DNA from 4 places in the Providencia sp. PROV003 genome. Region 1 is predicted to be linked to each of the others. Evidence: predicted binding sites of a transcription regulator. Region 1 holds the regulator's gene; each other region holds the start of a gene.
The links. Region 1 encodes PurR, which represses purine synthesis genes. Its sites were predicted from a motif close to CANGCAAACGTTTGCNTG; they were not measured.
Positions count from the first base shown of each region.

Region 2: the regulator PurR is predicted to act here: its motif matches at 1,914-1,931, upstream of M1F14_RS00510 (NCS2 family permease).
Region 3: the regulator PurR is predicted to act here: its motif matches at 1,463-1,480, upstream of glyA (serine hydroxymethyltransferase).
Region 4: the regulator PurR is predicted to act here: its motif matches at 1,324-1,341, upstream of M1F14_RS01860 (NCS2 family permease).

Region 1 covers NZ_CP096369.1:3,425,140-3,428,621, forward strand. The annotation lists gene sodB (superoxide dismutase [Fe]) at 210-788, shown strand; gene purR (HTH-type transcriptional repressor PurR) at 1,224-2,249, shown strand; gene punR (DNA-binding transcriptional activator PunR) at 2,259-3,164, opposite strand; gene punC (purine nucleoside transporter PunC) at 3,287-3,482, shown strand, end outside.
Region 2 covers NZ_CP096369.1:111,742-115,223, reverse strand. The annotation lists gene M1F14_RS00515 (glycosyltransferase family 39 protein) at 1-1,399, opposite strand, end outside; gene M1F14_RS00510 (NCS2 family permease) at 2,062-3,408, shown strand.
Region 3 covers NZ_CP096369.1:2,414,144-2,417,625, reverse strand. The annotation lists gene M1F14_RS10960 (3-phenylpropionate MFS transporter) at 1-22, opposite strand, end outside; gene glyA (serine hydroxymethyltransferase) at 104-1,357, opposite strand; gene hmpA (NO-inducible flavohemoprotein) at 1,821-3,020, shown strand; gene glnB (nitrogen regulatory protein P-II) at 3,215-3,482, opposite strand, start outside.
Region 4 covers NZ_CP096369.1:444,578-448,059, reverse strand. The annotation lists gene M1F14_RS01870 (amino acid ABC transporter permease) at 1-458, shown strand, start outside; gene M1F14_RS01865 (amino acid ABC transporter permease) at 460-1,212, shown strand; gene M1F14_RS01860 (NCS2 family permease) at 1,398-2,732, shown strand; gene yihI (Der GTPase-activating protein YihI) at 3,207-3,482, shown strand, end outside.

The DNA.
Region 1 (3,482 bases):
TATAAATAGTTAATGATTTTGTTTTTTGCTAACATATAAGTAACATGATTACCATTACCCTTTGTAAGGTTTATCGTGTTATCATTAATATATTAAATACCATCTCGCCAATGAGCGAAATGTTGATAACAAATTGCCATCTTTTAATTAGCTCATTTTAAGAGCAAACACCCGAAGTATTTTATACAAAAGCAATCAAGGAGTACGCAATGTCTTTTGAACTACCCGCTCTACCGTATGCTAAAGATGCTTTAGAACCATATATCTCTGCTGAAACCTTAGAATATCACTATGGCAAGCACCACAACACTTATGTTGTTAACTTAAACAACCTCATCAAAGGCACTAACTTCGAAGGTAAATCTCTAGAAGAGATCATCAAAACTTCTGACGCTGGGGTTTTTAACAATGCTGCTCAAGTTTGGAACCACACCTTCTATTGGCATTGTTTAGCGCCAAATGCAGGTGGAGAACCAACAGGCAAAGTTGCTGATGCGATTAATAAAGCATTCGGTTCTTTCGCTGAGTTTAAAGCGCAATTTACTGACGCTGCGACCAAAAACTTTGGCGCAGGTTGGACATGGCTAGTGAAAAAAACCGATGGTAGCTTAGCTATCGTTAATACATCTAATGCTGCAACGCCAATTTCTGGTGAAGATAAGCCTGTATTAACAGTTGATATTTGGGAGCATGCTTACTATATCGATTACCGTAACGCGCGTCCTAAATACTTAGAAAACTTCTGGGCGCTAGTCAATTGGAAGTTTGTTGAAGAAAATTTAGCATAGTGATATCTGTTGATTTCTAAATAGCTAAGGGCGAGATATCTCGCCCTTATTTTTTACGCACATTGCTATGAGTAAAAATAAAATCAAAAAATATGTGCAGCAATAAAAATAATCATTGCTAATGAACCCAACGCAGCCAGTAATCCATATTTAACATCTGTATCCATGAGTTCCTCTCATCTAAACGTAATTGAATTAGCGAATAACCATATTAACATAAAGGTTATTAAGTATATATATCCAAAAAAACAAAACTCGTGCCTATATCACATGTTATAACATCAATTATTTCTTTCGTTTTTGCGCTAGATCAGACAAAATCGACAACAAATCGCTAAATTATTGCCAGCAAAGGATCAATGCATCAATATGCTGGTAATTTTTTAACAAGAATGCTTATAGAGACCTATTGTTGGTCAGGAGTTTTTTTCCCCCATGGCAACGATTAAAGATGTGGCGAAACGCGCTGGCGTATCTACCACAACCGTATCCCATGTTATTAATAAAACGCGCTTTGTGGCTGATGATACTAAGGCTGCGGTCTGGGCTGCAATTAAAGAGCTCAATTATTCACCAAGTGCGGTTGCCCGTAGTCTAAAAGTTAATCACACTAAGTCGATTGGTTTGCTGGCAACCTCCAGTGAAGCACCCTATTTTGCTGAGGTAATAGAATCAGTTGAAAATAGCTGCTATGAAAAAGGCTATACACTAATCCTCTGTAATTCCCATAATAATTTGGGTAAACAAAAAGCCTATCTACAAATGCTTGCGCAAAAACGCGTAGATGGTTTACTCGTTATGTGCTCTGAATACCCAGATACTTTAATCAGTATGTTAGAAGATTATCGTAATATTCCAATGGTCGTTATGGATTGGGGTACGTCACGAGGTGATTTTACTGACAGTATTATCGACAACTCATTCCATGGCGGCTACCTTGCAGGGCGTTATTTGATTGACCGTGGCCACCGTGATATCGGTGTCATTCCTGGTTCACTCGAAAGAAATACAGGCATTGGTCGTTTAACTGGTTTCCAAAAAGCGATGGAAGAGGCCAAAATTACGTTAAAAGATGAGTGGATCGTCCAAGGGGATTTTGAGCCTGAATCAGGCTACAAAGCAATGATGCAAATCCTTAGCCATAAACAGCGCCCTACCGCGGTATTCTGTGGTGGCGATATTATGGCGATGGGAGCGATTTGCGCCGCAGATGAGATGGGCCTGCGTGTACCGCAAGATATTTCAGTGATTGGCTATGATAATGTGCGTAATGCGCGCTATTTTACCCCTGCTCTAACGACTATCCACCAGCCAAAAGAGCGTTTAGGGCAAATGGCCTTTACAATGTTACTCGATAGAATTGTGAATAAGCGCGAAGATGCGCAAACTATCGAGGTACATCCACGGCTGGTTGAACGCCGCTCTGTTGCTGATGGGCCATTTATTGATTACCGCCGATAACTTAGCAACCTAAGTTGAAAGCCATTCCGCGTTAAGTGTTTCAGTATCACCGAGGTAATCTAATAACCAACTTAACGCTGGAGATGTGTTTTTTTCAACCCAAGTTAGGCAGCAAGGGCTTGGTGGAAATGGTTGTACTAATGCCAATTCCACTAACTTCCCTTCCTCGCATAAAGGGGTTGCGCGGTGTTCGGGCACCATGCCCACACATAGCCCATTGACTAAACATGCCAAACCATTTTCCCAATAAGGCACAACAAGACGCCGCTGGTTATCAAGGGCCCATGTGTCTCTTTTGGGTAAATTACGGGAGGTATCTTCTAAGCATAAACTGGGGTATTCACGCATTTGTTCATCCACCAACTTACCTTCTATTTTGGCTAATGGGTGCTCAGGGCTCGCAACACACATCCAAGACATGAAACCCATATCACGAAAACTGTATCTTTCACCAATGGGGGAAGCACGTGTTGCGCCAATCGCCACATCAACACGACCATCAGCTAAAGCATCCCAAACACCATTAAACACTTCAGGGTGAATATACAGTTCAATATCAGGAAAATGACGATAGAAATCTAGAATGAGTTGTTCTGTGCGCTGCGGTTTGACAATGCAGTCAACTGCGATACTAAATTGACCACGCCAACCATTTGCGACTTGTTGGCATTGATGTCTGGTATCTGTCATTTTTTTGATAACAGAACGACTTTGTTTAATAAATATTGCCCCCGCCTCGGTAAGAACTACATCACGATGGCGACGTTCAAATAAAGGGACAGCAAGCCATTCCTCAATTTGTTTTACCGTATAGCTAATCGCAGATGGAACACGGTGCAACTCATCGGCAGCACCACTAAAACTTCCCGTACGAGCCACTGCATCAATGACTTCGAGCGCATGAGCTGACCACATAACATCTCCTTTCAAAAATTTTGATAGCAAGATCCAAATATTACCGTTTCACAACATAAAAAAATAGCCTATACAATAGAACTACTGTTAACATTTTTTTAAATATCAAATAAGTAATAATTATGACGAATACTGTGAAAAAAAATTCCCCTGGGTTTATGATTTACCTTGCAGGGTTAAGCATGCTGGGGTTTTTAGCGATTGATATGTATCTACCTGCTTTTGGGGCAATGCAAAACTCACTGCATACCACAGAAGGGGCTATCAGCGCTTCTCTCAGTATATTTTTAGCTGGTTTTGCTTTTGCTCAGCTTCTAT
Region 2 (3,482 bases), 1.4 Mb from region 1:
CTTTAGTGTAATCAACCCATCCGAGAAATAAGGTTAAAATCACGCCCCAGACGCAACATAGCCCAAGTAACCAATTTTTCATCATCTGAAATGCAGGTGAAATAGGGTTAGCGATGATTTTATTACGTAAAAACCAAACTAAGGTAATGACTAAGCCACTCACAAAAGCCACTGAGGAAAATGGCATCTGGTAGCTCATCGGTAGCCAGCGACTAAAAGGGCTGAGCCATTCTTGCTGGTGGCCTGTTAATGCTATTAGGTAACAGGCCCAAAGAAATAGAATCAGTAATGACCAGAATATTGCCGCGAAATATGAAATATAACGTAAAATTTTCGCTGGAGCAGCTAAGAGTGTTTGTGTTGCTAAAATCGCCATTGGGGCAATAAATGGGAGCAAATACAAGGCACGACCTGAAGCTGAAAGCTGCAAAAAAACAATGCCTAATAAAGGAAATAGGGTGAGTAAATATTGGTTTTGATTGAATAACCGCTTGATAGGGTGCCTTAAAAAATATGCTGTAGCCAGTAGACCCGAAGGAAAGGCGAACAATAAAACGGCAGCTGGAATACGTGTTAAATTGGCTTTTGCACCTAATTTTTCGACAGAAAACCCGAAAAAGCGACCAATATTGTTTTCCCAAAACCACACCATAAATAAGTCAGGATGCTGCAAGTATAAATGGATAGGCCAAGGTAAAATAGCAACAAGGGCGATTAACCCTGCGGATAAACTGAATAGCCAGAATTGCTTGGTTCTACATTGGCGAATAAAAATAGGGGATAAAATTAAGCAAATCCATAAAACGCCGGGGATGAAAACCCCTTTTGAGAGCATTGTGATTACCGTCCCTAGGGATAACCAAAGGCTAGACATCAACAGTTTCTGTTGCTGTATTAGCCCGAGTAACCCATAAAGGCCGATAGTTGCCCCAGCCATAAGAGCAACATCTGTGAACATATCATGGCTGTGGCGCAGAACCCCCGGAGCACAGGCATAGAGTGCGAAAGCTAACCAAATGCGTGTATCCGTAAAGTCTTTAGCTTGGAAAAAGCGGCGCGCTAAGCATAAAAAGAAAGCGAAATTGAGCGCTGAAAACAGCAAAGTTGCACTACGAGCTGCATCATAAAGGGGCATAAAACCAGAAAATAAATGGGATGTAATAGTAGCAACCCAATAATAAAGCGGAGGTTTTTCCATGAATGGTTCACCCGCATTTGTTGGGACTAACCATTCATTAGTTTCATACATGGTTTGAATAATGCCAAAGCTATAATTTTCATCTTGCTTCCAAGGGCTATGGCTATATATTCCCGGTAATAAATACATTGCGAGGAAACAAATAAAAAGTAGTAAAACACCCCGTTGTAAAGTGATTATTGATGTATTCTTATTTGACATTTTAATATGTTTTTTGTGTTCGTTATTATAAATAAATCAGAATTATAACTATGGTTGACAATAATTGAGTGTATATATATATGAATTATATTCACTCCATGTATGTTTTATTTTCTCAATAAAAACAACGTAAAAAAGCATGTTTAATGGTTTGTATGAAAATTATTCTACCATAAATAAATATTTTTTAAGTTGTTCGTTTTGTAAGAAAATATTCTGTGATTATACCAAGAAAAATAATCACTCTCTTTAAACAAACGCTATATGAAAAGTAATTAGTTATTTTTACTTAAAATAACTACGATGAAAATAAAGGGAATTTTAGAAAGTCCGTTTAAGGCTCAGAGGGGAATAGATATTTTTTATCCTTAAGGAAGTACTTAGCAAAAAAACTGATAAGCCTTTGTTGAATACGAAAGGGGGAATATCAGGGGGATATGCTAAAAACACTTGATCATTAGCCCGTTTTAGAACGATAATTGCCCTCCTCACAATACGTTTTATTCTAATTTCAAAGCCAAACGATTGCGTAACTGTTTTTATAGAGAATTTATTCTCAATTGGTTTTATTTTTTGAAAACGTAATCGTTTACGTCAACGTATGCGTTAGGCGTCAGCACTATTTGAGAGTATTCGTTTACTATTAACAGCAGAGGTACACCATGTCAGGCCAACAGGCGTCATCCAACTGTAAATTGGATTCATTTTTTAAGATAACAGCACGCGGGTCTTCAGTTCGCCGTGAAATCATTGCAGGGCTAACTACATTCTTAGCGATGGTTTATTCTGTCATCGTTGTGCCTGGTATGCTGGGACAGGCTGGTTTCCCTCCAACCGCTGTTTTTATTGCAACATGTTTAGTGGCGGGGTTTGGTTCTTTGCTGATGGGGCTATGGGCAAATTTGCCAATGGCCATCGGCTGTGCGATTTCATTGACAGCTTTTACTGCATTTAGCTTAGTTTTAGGGCAAAAAATTAGTATACCCGTGGCACTAGGCGCCGTTTTTCTAATGGGGTGTTTATTCACCATTATCTCTGTTACAGGTATTCGTAGCTGGATCTTACGTAATATGCCAATGGGGATTGCCCATGGTACAGGGATAGGTATTGGTTTGTTTTTATTGCTAATCGCAGCAAATGGTGTTGGTTTAGTGATCAAAAACCCAAATGCAGGTTTACCTGTCGCTCTGGGGGAATTTACCTCTTTCCCTGTGTTAATGTCACTCGTTGGGCTAGCGGTTATTTTTGGTTTAGAAAAACGTCGTGTTCCGGGCGGCGTTCTACTGGTGATTATCGCTATTTCAATTATTGGGTTGATTTTTGACCCCGCTGTCCAATATCAAGGTTTCTTTAAATTACCATCATTGGGTGACGATGGGCTATCTCTAGTATTTAGTATGGATATTATGGGGGCTTTACAACCCATGGTATTACCAAGCTTGCTTGCGTTGGTGATGACAGCTGTCTTTGATGCAACAGGGACAATTCGTGCCGTTGCGGGGCAAGCTAACCTTTTAGATAAAGATGGGCAAATTATTGATGGTGGTAAGGCGCTAACTGCCGACTCAGTGAGTAGTATTTTTGCTGGTGCGATCGGTGCATCTCCTGCCGCAGTCTATATTGAATCAGCAGCAGGAACCGCAGCGGGTGGTCGTACAGGGTTAACGGCTGTGGTTGTTGGGGTACTCTTCCTCTTAATTTTATTTTTATCACCATTATCTTATTTAGTGCCTGCTTATGCGACAGCACCTGCGTTGATGTATGTGGGCCTGTTGATGCTAAGTAATGTCTCTAAACTTGATTTTGATGACTTTGTTGATTCAATGTCAGGTTTACTGTGTGCGGTGTTTATTGTTTTAACTTGTAATATTGTGACTGGTATTATGCTTGGTTTCGCCGCATTGGTGATTGGCCGTATTTGTGCGGGTGAATGGCGTAAACTGAATGTGGGAACTGTGATTATTGCGGTGCTTTTAGTGGTATTTTATGCCTCAGGATTAGCTATTTAAGGTTCATAATATTTAAATAAGGCGATCTTATCGCCTTATTTAACGTTTTATATCGATTAATCGCAAAATGGTAA
Region 3 (3,482 bases), 1.0 Mb from region 1:
AACGTGTTGATGGAATGACCATCACCCCTCCCTTTTTTCAATGCAAAAAACCCGCTCATACAAACATGTAGAAGCGGGTTTAGGTAATTAAATATTGTTTATATTATGCGTAAACCGGGTATTTTTTGCAGATTGTTAATACTTTTTGTTTCACGCTTTCAATGGTCGCTTCGTCATTGAGGTTGTCTAGAATATCACACATCCAGCCAGCTAGCTCACCTGCTTCCGCTTCTTTAAAACCACGACGTGTAATTGCTGGAGAACCAATACGTACACCAGACGTTACGAATGGGCTTTTCGGATCGTTTGGTACGCTGTTTTTGTTAACAGTGATATTAGCGCGGCCAAGAGCTGCATCAGCATCTTTACCAGTAATACCTTTATCAACTAAATCAACTAAGAATAAGTGGTTTTCAGTTCCACCAGACACAACTTTATAGCCACGTTTTTGGAAAACGTCGACCATGGCTTTCGCATTTTTCGCCACTTGCTGCTGGTAAACTTTGAACTCTGGCTCCATAGCTTCTTTCAACGCAACCGCTTTACCTGCAATCACATGCATTAAAGGGCCACCTTGAGAACCTGGGAATACCGCAGAGTTGATTTTTTTGTACATCTCTTCGTCGCCACCTTTAGCAAGGATCAAACCACCGCGAGGGCCTGCTAAAGTTTTATGGGTCGTTGTTGTGACAACATGAGCGTGAGGAACTGGGTTTGGATAAACACCAGCTGCAATAAGACCTGCAACGTGAGCCATATCAACAAACAGATAAGCACCAATGCTATCTGCAATTTCACGCATTTTAGCCCAATCAACCACACCTGAATATGCAGAGAAACCGCCGATAATCATTTTAGGTTGATGTTTTACTGCTTGTGCTTTGATATCGTCGTAGTCAATTTTACCGCTCTCATCAATACCATAAGGAACGATATTATATAACTTACCCGAGAAATTAACTGGCGAACCATGCGTCAAATGCCCACCGTGTGCAAGGTTCATACCTAACACTGTATCGCCCGGTTGTAATAAAGCCATGTAAACAGCAGCGTTTGCTTGTGAACCAGAATGCGGCTGTACGTTTGCGTAATCAGCGCCAAATAATTCTTTTGCACGGTCAATCGCTAATTGCTCAACGACGTCAACGTACTCACAACCGCCGTAATAGCGTTTACCTGGGTAGCCTTCTGCATATTTATTGGTTAGCTGAGAACCTTGAGCCTGCATGACTCGTGGACTGGTATAGTTTTCAGAAGCAATTAATTCAATGTGTTCTTCTTGACGTTGTACTTCTTGCTCCATTGCTTCCCATAGTTTTGGATCATAGTCTGCAATATTCATTTCACGCTTTAACATTCGCTTCTCCTGCCTCAGCAATTCAATAGGTTGAAAATCGATTCATCGCAATAACACACAGTGTAAACTCTTTTTCTCTGTTGAGATAGCCCTAAAGAAAAAATATACGCAAACGATTGCATTAATTTTTTTCACTTCATTTGCTTCTTAAGGCTTCACTATAAAATAGCCCAAATTTTATTTTTTGACGCAGAGATCGCTGAATTTGCAAGCCCCTTCTCATTATGTGTTTATTTCAGTCATATTTTCCACGTTTGAGTATTTACTTGTTACCTTAAATATTATAAGTTGTATTTAAAATACATGTTTATAAATAAACTTTGTGTCTCTCAAATAAAAGTACGTTTATTACGGTGAAATAACGCTATCTAAATGAAAATATGCAATATATTTTCAAGTAGCTGAAAAATACATCATCGCGATGAACACTAAGGGAACATGAAAATAATTCAGGAGCACCTGTATGTTAGATAGCCAAACCATTGCCATTGTTAAATCAACTATCCCTGCCATTGCTGAGACAGGCCCCAAACTTACCGCCCATTTTTATGACAGAATGTTTAAACAACATCCTGAACTAAAAGATATTTTCAATATGACTCACCAAATGAATGGTGACCAACGCGAAGCCCTATTCAATGCTATTTGCGCTTATGCCGTCCATATTGAAACACCTGAAGCACTGGTTTCTGCCGTGGAAAAAATCGCACAAAAACACGTGAGTTTAAATATCAAACCGGAGCACTACCCAATTGTTGGGGAAAACTTACTGGCAGCTATCGATGAATTACTTAACCCAGGTCAAGAAGTGCTTGATGCATGGGGAAGAGCTTATGGTGTATTAGCGGATATTTTCATTGGTCGTGAAGCCGCAATTTACCAAGAAAACTCAGATAAAACGGGGGGATGGGAAGGCCTACGGGAATTTAAACTAAAACAAAAACAGCCACAAAGTGATGTCATCACCAGTTTTGAATTTGTCCCTGTCGATGGCAAACCCGTCGCAAATTACCGCGCAGGGCAATATATTACAATCTATGTAAATAGTGATGATTTTGAAAACCAAGAAATTCGCCAATATTCATTAACTACTGCACCTAATGGTCATAGCTATCGTATCGCCGTAAAACGCGAAGACCAAGGCGCTGTTTCTAATTTCTTACACCAGCAATTAAATGAAGGTGATAGCGTATTATTGGCCCCTCCTTGTGGTGATTTCTTTATCGATGTTGATAACCAAACCCCTGTCACGTTAATTTCTGCGGGTGTAGGTTTAACCCCGATGTTGAGTATGCTTAACCACCTCACAGAACAAGGGCACGATGCACAAGTTAATTGGTTACATGCGGCTGAAAATGGGGCTGTTCATGCTTTTAGCCATGAAATACAACAACTGATGGCAAAACAAAAAGCGGGGCAATCTGCCATTTGGTTTAATCAACCTCGTACAACTGATCGGGCTGGCTTTGATTATCAATTCCAAGGTTTAATGGACTTAGAGCAAGTTCGTGAATGGATTGAGCAACCAAACATGCAGTTTTACTTCTGCGGCCCAGTCGGTTTTATGCAACATGTTGGTAAACAGTTAGTTTCAATGGGGGTTGATGCCAATGCTATTCACTATGAATGTTTTGGCCCACATAAGGTTCTGCCACTCAACTAATTGATAAAAAAATGCTCTTCTCGTGAGAAGAGCATTTCTTGAGATGCATTAACGCATTAAAATTGCTTTAATCACGTTTTAAAGCTCAAGCGGCTTAGTTTTCTCGCAATTTAGCGGTAACGGGTTCATCTAACAAATACACTGTTTTAATCCCATTCCTGTGTATTTTCCGTTACCGCTTTTTCCTTCTATGTTTAAATCGCTTCTTCGTCCTGTTCACCCGTACGGATGCGGATCACCCGGGCAACGTCATAAACAAAGATTTTACCATCACCAATTTTACCGGTTTGCGCGGTTTGCATAATGGTTTCGACACAGTTTTCGACTATATCGTCCGGAACTACAATTTCAATTTTTACTTTAGGGAGGAAATCGACCATATATTCTGCACCGCGATACAGCTCGGTATGCCCTTTTTGGCGACCAAAGCCTTTCACTTCAGTAACAGTCATCCCAGTTATT
Region 4 (3,482 bases), 1.7 Mb from region 1:
TGAATACACCCCATGAAATCCAATTGTTGGGGATACCCGTGGGGTGGCCATCATTTGAATTTTTAGCGGGTTTTGTTGGTTTGACCTTGTATACCGTACCCTTTATTGCTGAGGAAATTCGAGCAGGTATCAGGGGCGTTCGTCAGGGGCAAAAATATGCTGCTTTCGCTTTGGGGCTAACTTCTTGGCAGGCGATGAAACTCGTGGTGTTGCCTCAAGCGGTTAAAATCGCTATGCCGCCTTTACTTGGCCAATATATGAATGTGGTAAAGAATTCATCGTTAACGATGGCGATTGGGGTGGCGGAGCTTTCTTATGTATCGCGGCAAGTGGATAGCCAGTCATTACAAACTTTCGCCGCATTTGGTGTTGCCACAGTGTTGTACATTGCCATTATTGCATTAATGGAAGGCTGGGGGCAGTGGCGCCAGCAACGTAATTTAGCTCAAGGGGCATAAAATGGATTTTTCGATTATTGAGCAAAACTGGCAATATTTATTATTAGGTACTTTCCCTGACGGCCCACTCGAAGGCGCTGCTTTAACCTTACTCATGAGCTTACTTGCAGGGGCGGCTTCTATAGTATTGGGGACATTGGGCGGTATTGCGTTAGCCATGCTGCGTGGTTTCTGGGTTAACCTATTTGCCGCTATTTTAGGCTTTTTCCGTGCAATTCCTGTGATTATGTTGATTTTTTGGACCTACTTTCTGTTGCCTATTTTGCTTGGCGCAGAAATCCCTGGGATTGCTACTGTGGTATGTGCATTAGCGTTGATTACTTCAGCATATCTAGCTCACGCGGTAAAGGCGGGGATTTTAGCGATTGGTAAAGGGCAGTGGCAAGCTGGCATGTCTTTGGGTTTTAGCCGTTGGCAGGTGCTTTGGCACATTGTTTTACCACAAGCGTTACGTATGATGGTACCTTCATTTATTAATCAATGGGTTGCATTAATTAAAGATACCTCTCTAGCTTATATTGTGGGGGTTGCTGAATTATCATTTTTAGCTACTCAAGTGAATAACCGTGAAATGGTATACCCGCTCGAGGTTTTCTTATTTGTGGCGTTTATTTATTTTGTGATGTGTTTTGCGGTGGAAATTATTGCGAATAGGGTAGCGAAAAGGCTAAGCGCACAAAATGAACCTCAAAAACGAGCCGCGAAGCGTAGCTTATTGTTTTGGCGTAGGCAAAAGCTATTGGCGCTGTCTTAAGTCAACATAGCGGTGTAATAACCGCTATTATCTCAACAACACTTATCTGATTATTTTTCTTATTTCGGCTTGCTGTATCAGTTAGTTAGGACATTTTTGCCTATTATGGTTTACGCAATCGTTTTCTTTTGTGATTTTTAATTGTAGTATAGGGCGAAAAAAACTTTTTTTGGGCGCTATATCTAATGAGTAATCAATCTTCTAGCTCGGCACAACCGCAGGGCTTGTTTCAGCGTGTTTTTAAATTACAGGAACACGGCACAACCGCACGAACAGAAGTTGTTGCAGGCTTCACGACCTTTCTGACGATGGTGTATATCGTCTTTGTTAACCCACAAATTCTTTCTGTTGCAGGGATGGACATTAAAGCGGTGTTTGTTACCACCTGCTTGATTGCTGCTATTGGTAGTATCTTGATGGGGCTATTAGCAAACTTACCAATCGCGGTAGCACCTGCAATGGGGCTGAATGCCTTTTTTGCTTTTGTTGTCGTCGGGGCCATGGGGTATTCGTGGCAAGTCGCTATGGGCGCGGTATTCTGGGGAGCGGTTGGTTTATTTATTCTGACATTGTTCCGTATTCGTTATTGGATTATTGCTAATATCCCGCTTAGTCTTCGTGTCGGGATCACCAGTGGTATCGGTTTATTTATTGCCATGATGGGGTTAAAAAACTCAGGCATTATTGTTGCAAATCCAGATACACTGGTCTCAATTGGTAACTTAACTCACCATAACGTTTGGCTGGGGGCGCTGGGTTTCTTTATCATCGCAATTCTGGCAGCGCGTAATATTCATGCAGCAGTTTTGGTGTCTATTGCCGTGACTACATTGATCGGTCTTGCGTTGGGTGATGTGAAATATTCGGGTGTGTTTTCCATGCCACCAAGTATCACTAGTGTGGTTGGGCAAGTCGATTTTGCTGGTTCTTTAGATTTAGCGCTATCAGGTGTTATTTTCGCCTTTATGTTAGTAAACCTGTTTGACTCATCGGGCACTATGATTGGCGTGACGGATAAGGCTGGGATTACCAATGAACGCGGGACATTTCCACGAATGAAACAAGCCCTGTATGTGGATAGTTTGAGTTCGGTAGCAGGTTCTGCAATGGGAACATCATCAGTGACTGCGTATATTGAGAGCTCTTCAGGGGTATCTGTTGGTGGGCGTACTGGTTTAACCGCAATTGTTGTGGGTGTTCTATTTCTATTGACCATGTTTATCTCACCTCTTGCAGGTATGGTTCCTGCTTATGCAACCGCAGGTGCCCTGATTTACGTGGGTGTGCTGATGACTTCAAGTTTAACGCGGGTGAAATGGGACGATTTAACCGAGTCTGTGCCTGCATTTATTACCGCAGTAATGATGCCGTTTAGTTTCTCTATTACCGAAGGTATCGCACTGGGCTTTATTGCCTACTGCGCAATGAAAATTGGTACGGGGCGCTGGCGTGATCTGGGGCTGTGCGTCATTTTAGTTGCGGCGATGTTCCTGTTAAAAATGATCCTAGTCGACGCCTAACATGTGCTTCATATTTTGAACTGTAGCGGTGTTGGCTGCGTTTGCTAACCCTAGTCACATACTTTTGTATGCTCCTAGGAATTAGCAATTCTTCCGCCTTGCTACAGCTCAAACTATTTAGCGCATTAATATTCGTCATACTTCAAGCTGTGGCGTTGTTGCCTACACTTGGTTACTCGGGCCATATACTTGTATATGCTCCCCGAGATAACCTCGCTTGGCGCCTAGTCACAACTTGCATTATTTAATGAGTTAATTATTTCTCTTTTTATTATTTGACCCCTCCATGCTCTAAATAATTTGTGTTGCATGAGCGTACATGCAACGCAAATTATTTAGGGTATAATTAATAAACTACTGCTGTGAAGGTCAGGTGAGATAAAAATCTACTGAAATTGCAAACTAGTACTTTCCCCCTTCATGGGAAACTGCTAGATTTCGCAGCAGAAACTGACTTTATCAAGGTATCAGGCCATGAATTCACCAAAAAAACCGGCAAGTAAGCCAAAGAAAAAATACCGTAAAACGAAAGAAGAATTGAACGCAGAAGGTCGTGAGCGTAAGCGCGAAAGTAAACATCGTGGTAATAAATCAGGTAGTCGCTACCAAGATAAGTCATCAAGCAGCCAAAATAATGGGCAAAATAACATTGTTGACCCACGCTTAGGCAGTAAAAAACCAGTGCCTTTAATTGTTGATGATAATTCAGCGACTAAACCTGTGGTTGAGAAAAAACAGCCAGTGGTTAAA